Regions from separate parts of the Methylosinus sp. PW1 genome, predicted to be linked through region 1. Evidence: predicted binding sites of a transcription regulator. Region 1 holds the regulator's gene; each other region holds the start of a gene.
The links. Region 1 encodes LexA, which represses DNA repair genes until DNA is damaged. Its sites were predicted from a motif close to TGTTCNNNNTGTGTTCNG; they were not measured.
Positions count from the first base shown of each region.

Region 1 (2,267 bases):
CGCGGCCGCTCGCCGCCCCAGGAGAAGGCGGCGTCGAGCGTCGCCGGCGAGCCGACGGTGCGCCAGTCGAGCGTCGCGTCAATGTCCTGCAAAGTCTCCTCGCCGCCCGAATATTTGAGCCTTGCGACGCCGGAGACGATGGAGACGCCGCCGAGCCGGGCGCGGTCGGCCTTTTCGGCCGCCGGCGTCGAGGGCCGCGCCGCCGCGGCGCGCACGGCGGCGCCGGAGGCGCTCATCGGCTTGCGATCGAGATCGACCTCTATCGATGGGCGGATGAGCTCGATATCGGCGATTTCCAGGCGGCCGGCGAGCAAGGGCAACAGCAGCACATTGCCGTGCAGCCTGTCCGCCTCGATGGTCAGCGCCGCGGTGGGATCGGCGAAGGCGATGCTGTCTATGGTGATGTGCGGGCGCGGCAGCAGCGAGAAGGTCGAGCGGCCCTTGGCGGCGATGAACAGGCCGGAGGAGGCGTTGAGCTGGCCGGAAATCTCCTCGAGCAAAGCATTGGTCGAGAAGGTCCAGGGCGCGAGGGCCGCGCCGATCGCCACTGCGGCGACGGCGCAAAGAGCGATCAGCCAGCGGCGCGGGAGGCGCGGGAGAGACAGGCGGCGGCTTTGGCCCAAGGGCTTCGATCCTTCGATTTCGCGCATCGGGCCGGTCGAGTGCGACATTCCATCGTCCATGAAAAAAAGCGGGGCGGCCGCGGGCCGCTGGCGACGCAGCGCGCGCCCTCGGCGAGGGCGCGACACGAAACAACATGCCTTAATCGCTCAGCCGCTACGCGAAAAGGCCCGCGCGCCAAAAGCGCGCGAGGCCGGACCATGGCGGCAAAGGGCGGCGAGATCGTGGCGGCGCGAGGCTCTCAGTATTTGCGCAGAAGGCTGACCAGACGGCCCTGGATGCGGACGCGATCCGGCCCGAAAATGCGCGTCTCATAGGCCGGATTGGCGGCCTCGAGCGCTATGGAGGCGCCGCGCTTGCGCAGGCGCTTCAATGTCGCCTCCTCCTCGTCGATGAGGGCGACGACGATATCGCCGGTGTCGGCGCTGTCCTGCTTCTTCACCACGACGACGTCGCCGTCGAGAATGCCGGCCTCGATCATCGAATCGCCGCGCACCTCGAGCGCGAAATGCTCGCCGCCGCCGAGCATATCCGGCGGCAGGCTGATGGTGTGGCTGCGATTCTGCAGAGCAGAAATGGGCGTGCCGGCGGCGATGCGGCCCATGACCGGAATCGCCACTTGCTGATCGGACTCCGGCTCGCCGGCCGGCACGGGGCGCACGCGGCCGAGCGCGCCTTCAATGACCGAGGGCGAGAATTTGCCGCCGCGCGCGGCGACGCGGGGCGTCGCCGATTCAGGGAGGCGCAGCACCTCGAGCGCACGGGCGCGATTGGGCAGCCGGCGAATGAAGCCGCGCTCCTCGAGCGCGAGAATGAGCCTGTGAATGCCGGATTTGGAGCGCAGATCGAGCGCGTCCTTCATCTCGTCGAAGGAGGGCGGCACGCCGGTCTCCTTCAGGCGCTCATGGATGAAGCGCAGCAGATCGCTCTGTTTCTTGGTCAGCATGGAAGCCCCCCGGCGCCGCCCGCCCGCGTCGCGCCACGACCGAACCCGAGCATGATGCCGCGGGTTCATAAACAAATCATGAACGGGAGGATAGGCGTTCTCGGTGCGTTCCGCAAGGGCGGTATCGCGAGTAACTTTCTGTCGAACGCCGAAGTGGAGCGACCATCGCTATTTGAGCGCGACAGACATCGCTATTTGGAAATCCATTTCTGAAATCCGCGTAATTTCAAACAGATAAGTCACCTGCGATTGCCGAACTAATTGCCGAAAGTTCTTGAAGGTCGCGTGCGGCCGCCATCTCATTGAGAACGCGCATGTTTTCGTTTCTATGATTGCCGAAAGTCTAAGCGTGATTTCCTCGATTGCCGAAAGTTTTGCCGAAAGTCAGTCCTTGCTTTCGTCGATCGGCTCGCTCAACTCTCGCTCGATGTTAAGATCATAATGCCCCGACAAGAGCACAGCAAAAGCCGACGCATCGCGACGCAAATCGGCCTTTGATCGATCTTTTGCGGGGGCAGAAATAACAGAGAGACTGTCGCTATCGTTTGACAGCGATGGTAGTTCCTGCCCAAATACGTCTATCAACGCCCCCGCTATGGCATTTCTGTTAATTAACGAGCGACCATTGTTTATTGGATACGTGGGGTCGATGCTGGCATAACGACATATTTTTTCGTAAACCCAAAGTGGCATGTCATTT
Region 1 covers NZ_JQNK01000008.1:100,493-102,759, reverse strand. Annotated here, with positions in the region: gene K369_RS05920 (AsmA family protein) at 1-623, opposite strand, end outside; gene lexA (transcriptional repressor LexA) at 863-1,567, opposite strand; gene K369_RS26230 (helix-turn-helix domain-containing protein) at 1,952-2,267, opposite strand, start outside.

Region 2 (2,267 bases), on a different contig from region 1:
AGATTGGGCATGTTCCGATGCGAGCTGCGCAGGAAAACCTTTATCGCCAGCTCCGTCGTCGAGGGCATGCGCGCCACATCGACGAAGCTCGGCGCCTTGGCGGCCTCGTTCTCGGCCGGCGTCTTCTCGTCTATGCGATGACATTCGACGCAGAGCGAGGCGGCGAGGCGCCGCCCGGCCGCAGGATCGCTCGATTGCGCGAGCGCCGGCGCCGCGACGCCTCCGCAAGCGAGGAAGGCAAGGACCATCGGCGTCGCGCGATTCATGGGCTCTCCCTCCGAAACAGCATGCGAAGCTATATTGTAAAGTCGCCGCGCTTGAAGATCGACACCAGCGTGACTCCCTTTTCGGCGAGCTTTTCCGCCGCGCCTTCCTCACGGTCGACGACGACCAGCGCGCGCGTCGCTCTCGCCTGCGGGTGCTCCTCCGCCATGCCGGCGATGGCCTCCAATATAGAGCCGCCCGTGGTCGCCACATCGTCCACGATCAGCGTCTCCCCATCCTTGGGCACATAGCCGTCGATGCGCTCCTTGGCGCCATGGCCCTTGGCCTCCTTGCGCACGAAGAAAGCGTCGACCGGAGCGCCTTTGGGAAAGCTCACCGCGGCGATGGCCGCCACCAGCGGCACGGCGCCCACGGCCAGCCCGCCGACGCCCTTTATCCCCTGCGCCTTCATATAATCGACGACGATATCGGCGATGAGATGCGCGCCCTCCGGCAGCATGGTCGTCTGGCGCAGCTGGAAGAGATAATTGCTCTTGCGGCCCGAGGAGAGCGTGAAATCGCCGCGCAGCAGCGAATGCGTGTCGATCAGCCGATGCAGCCGCGCCCAGCGCGGATCGGCGGGGTCGATAACGGCGTCGGGACGGGAAGGCGCGCGCGTGTCGCTCATGGGCTGTCGAAACTCCGCTGTCGATCATGAGAAATAGGCCGAGGGCCGGCTGCGGTCCCTTACGCCGAGGAACTCGCGGACTTCAAGCCGGTTCCATTCCTCGGCTCGCGCCGGGGCCGCGCCCAGCCGGACTGCGCGGGAAAAATCACCGAGAACAAAAAAAGAACTTGGCGACGAGAACAAATGGGATACAATCTGCCCATCCGATCTTCTGTTCGCCACCGATCCAATCATCACAAGTCTTTCGCCCCGGGGCCGCATCTCGCGTTGCGCCCGCCGCCCGACCCGTGCCAGAAGGAATCATCGCCGTGAGCCAAGCCAATCTCCGCCTCGTGGAAGGAACATCCGTGGACAAGACCAAGGCGCTGGACGCCGCTTTGTCGCAGATCGAGCGGGCCTTCGGCAAAGGCTCGATCATGCGGCTCGGCAAGAATCAGAAGGCCGTCGAGATCGAGACGATCTCCACCGGCTCGCTCGGCCTCGATATCGCTCTCGGCGTCGGCGGCCTGCCGCGCGGCCGTGTCGTGGAGATCTATGGGCCGGAATCATCGGGCAAGACGACGCTGACGCTGCATGTGATCGCCGAGGCGCAGAAGAAGGGCGGCGTCTGCGCCTTCGTCGACGCCGAGCATGCGCTCGATCCGGTCTACGCCCGCAAGCTCGGGGTCAATCTCGAGGAGCTGCTGATCTCGCAGCCGGACACGGGCGAGCAGGCGCTGGAGATCACCGACACTCTGGTGCGCTCCGGCGCGGTGGATGTGCTCGTCGTCGATTCGGTCGCCGCGCTGACGCCGCGCGCCGAGATCGAGGGCGAGATGGGCGAGGTGCAGCCCGGCCTGCAGGCTCGCCTGATGAGCCAGGCGCTGCGCAAGCTCACCGCCTCCATCTCCCGCTCCAACACGCTCGTCATCTTCATCAATCAGATCCGCATGAAGATCGGCGTGATGTATGGCTCGCCGGAGACGACGACCGGCGGCAACGCCTTGAAGTTCTACGCCTCTGTGCGTCTCGACATTCGCCGCATCGGCTCCATCAAGGACCGCGACGAGGTCACCGGCAATCAGACCCGCGTGAAGGTGGTCAAGAATAAGGTGGCGCCGCCGTTCAAGCAGGTCGAGTTCGACATCATGTATGGCGAGGGCGTCTCCAAGGTCGGCGAGCTCATCGATCTCGGCGTGAAGGCCGGCGTCGTCGAGAAATCCGGCGCCTGGTTCTCCTACGACAGCCAGCGTCTCGGCCAGGGCCGCGAGAACGCCAAGACCTTCCTCAAGCAGAACAAAGAGGCGGCCGAGCGGATCGAGCAGGCGATCCGCGAGAATTCCGGCCTCATCGCGGAGCGCATTCTCGACGCCGGCGGCGAGGGTGAGGGCGACGG
Region 2 covers NZ_JQNK01000009.1:1,550,652-1,552,918, reverse strand. Annotated here, with positions in the region: gene K369_RS17120 (c-type cytochrome) at 1-266, opposite strand, end outside; gene pyrE (orotate phosphoribosyltransferase) at 296-892, opposite strand; gene recA (recombinase RecA) at 1,201-2,267, shown strand, end outside.
Region 2: recA (recombinase RecA) is a predicted target of LexA. The motif match lies at 1,043-1,060, and genes of this name have one in related genera.

Region 3 (2,267 bases), on a different contig from region 1:
AGGATCGCGAGACCGAGGCGCTGTGCCGGCGGCCCTCCTGCGTCTATCCCGATATTTGCAAGAATCTGGAGACCAGCCACGACTCGCTGATCCAGCTCTATCGCAAGGCGCGCGCGCTTCCCGGCGTCAAGAAAGTGATGGTGGCATCGGGCGTGCGCTATGATCTCGCGGTGAAGAGCCCGGCCTATGTGCGCGAGCTGGTCGAGCATCATGTCGGCGGCTATCTCAAAATCGCGCCCGAGCATACGGAGAGCGGCCCGCTCTCCAAGATGATGAAGCCGGGCATAGGCTCCTACGATCGCTTCAAACGTCTGTTCGACGCGGCGGCGCAGGCGGCCAAGAAGCAATATTTCCTCATCCCCTATTTCATCGCCGCGCATCCGGGCACGAGCGACGAAGACATGATGAATTTGGCGCTGTGGCTGAAAAAGAACGGCTATCGCGCCGATCAGGTGCAGACCTATCTGCCCTCGCCCATGGCGCTGTCGACGGCCATGTATCATTCGGGCTTCAATCCGCTGAAGCCGGTGCGGCGCGGCGCGTCGGAAAAGGTCGACGCTGTGAAGGGCCTGCGCCAGCGCCGCCTGCACAAGGCCTTTTTGCGCTATCACGATCCCGAGAATTGGCCGGTGCTGCGCGAGGCGCTGAAAGCCATGGGCCGCGCCGATCTCATCGGCCCCGGCAAGCATCATCTCGTGCCGGGCTGGCAACCGGTGGGAACCGGCAAGGCCGGCGAAGGCCGCCGCATGGGCCAGAAGAGCGCGCGGCCGCAGTCGCGGGAGTTCCGGACGAATGGGCTGCGCTCGCGCGGGTCGTAGAGATTGTGAGAGCCGGAAGCGCCCCCTCCCTCACCCTCTCCCGCGCGCGGGGGAGGGTGAGGGAGGGGGCTGCAACGCAACCAGCGACTCCCGTAGAGGCGCGAGATGCGCCTCCGACCATCAGAAGGGAATATCGTCGTCGAGCTGCTCCGACAAACGTCCGCCGCCGGCCGGCGCCGGAGAGCGCTCGGCGGGCGTGCGCTCCATCGGCGAGGAACGGCCGAAGCTGGAGCCGCCGCCGCTCGACTGATAGCCGCCGCCCCCCTCGTAATCGCCCTCGCCGCGGCCGCCGCCCTTGCTGTCGAGCAGAGTCAGCTCGCCGCGGAAACGCTGCAGCACCACATCGGTCACGCGGCGCTGAATGCCGTCCTTGTCCTGATATTCGCGCGTCTGCAGCTGGCCCTCGAGATAGATCTTGGAGCCCTTGCGGCAATATTGCTCGGCGATCTTCCCCAAATTCTCGTTGAAGATCGACACATTGTGCCACTCCGTGCGGTCCTTGCGCTCGCCTGTGTTGCGGTCGCGCCAGGATTCCGTCGTCGCCACGGAGAAAGAGACGACGCGGTCGCCCGAGGGCAGCGTGCGCACTTCAGGGTCACGCCCGAGATTGCCGACCAATATGACCTTGTTGACGCTGCCCGCCATGACCCTCTCCGCCTCGATGATGCTCGCGGCACCTTAGTCCGAAACGCGCGAGCGCGAAGACGTTCCGCCGCCTTGTCCACAATTCACGCGTTGTTCTTTTTTTGTTCTAGCACCTCCCGCCGCGACGCGCAACGCCTCGATGTCGTCTCCTACGGAAGCGGGGCCTCGGCCTCGCCGCGGCGCTGTCGCAGAAACATCAGCGCGGACTCCCGAGCGGCGGCGCCTCGCGCCGCCGGATCGCTTTAGGGCGTCACTCGGCGAGAATCGTCGTCTCGGGCCGATAGCCCTTGAGCTTCAGCCACGCGCGCGCCTCCTTGTGCGGCACCATATGATTGGTCGCGATGACATAGACGCCGACCTTCTCGCCCTTGCTCTCGTCCCTGTATCGCCAGCCGCGCTCCCCCAGCTTGGAATCGACGAGATGCTCCCAATAGGCGAGCAGCTTCAGATTTTCATATTCGATTTCATACTGCGTCTTCATCTCGTCGAGAAACTGCTGCGCAGAGTCGAATTTCTTCGCGGTCGTAGGGCTGCTACCGTCGGCATAGCCGAACACCGAGATCGGAAAATGCAGACCGACTCCCTTCTTTTTGAGCTGATGAAAAATCTGATGAAGATGGCGGTAATCTGGAATGTAATGGCCGCTCTTGTTCGACATCGATTTGATGAGGCCGTTGTCGACCTCTATCTCTCCGGCGCAGGCCACGGCGCCGCCGCCCAGCAATGAGGAATGGTGGTAATGGCCGACGATATGGGAGTGGATGTGAATATTGCCCTCCTGGCTCATCACGAAGACGCCCTTGC
Region 3 covers NZ_JQNK01000002.1:100,933-103,199, reverse strand. Annotated here, with positions in the region: gene K369_RS00935 (YgiQ family radical SAM protein) at 1-818, shown strand, start outside; gene ssb (single-stranded DNA-binding protein) at 939-1,463, opposite strand; gene K369_RS00925 (hypothetical protein) at 1,714-2,267, opposite strand, start outside.
Region 3: ssb (single-stranded DNA-binding protein) is a predicted target of LexA. The motif match lies at 1,555-1,572, and genes of this name have one in related genera.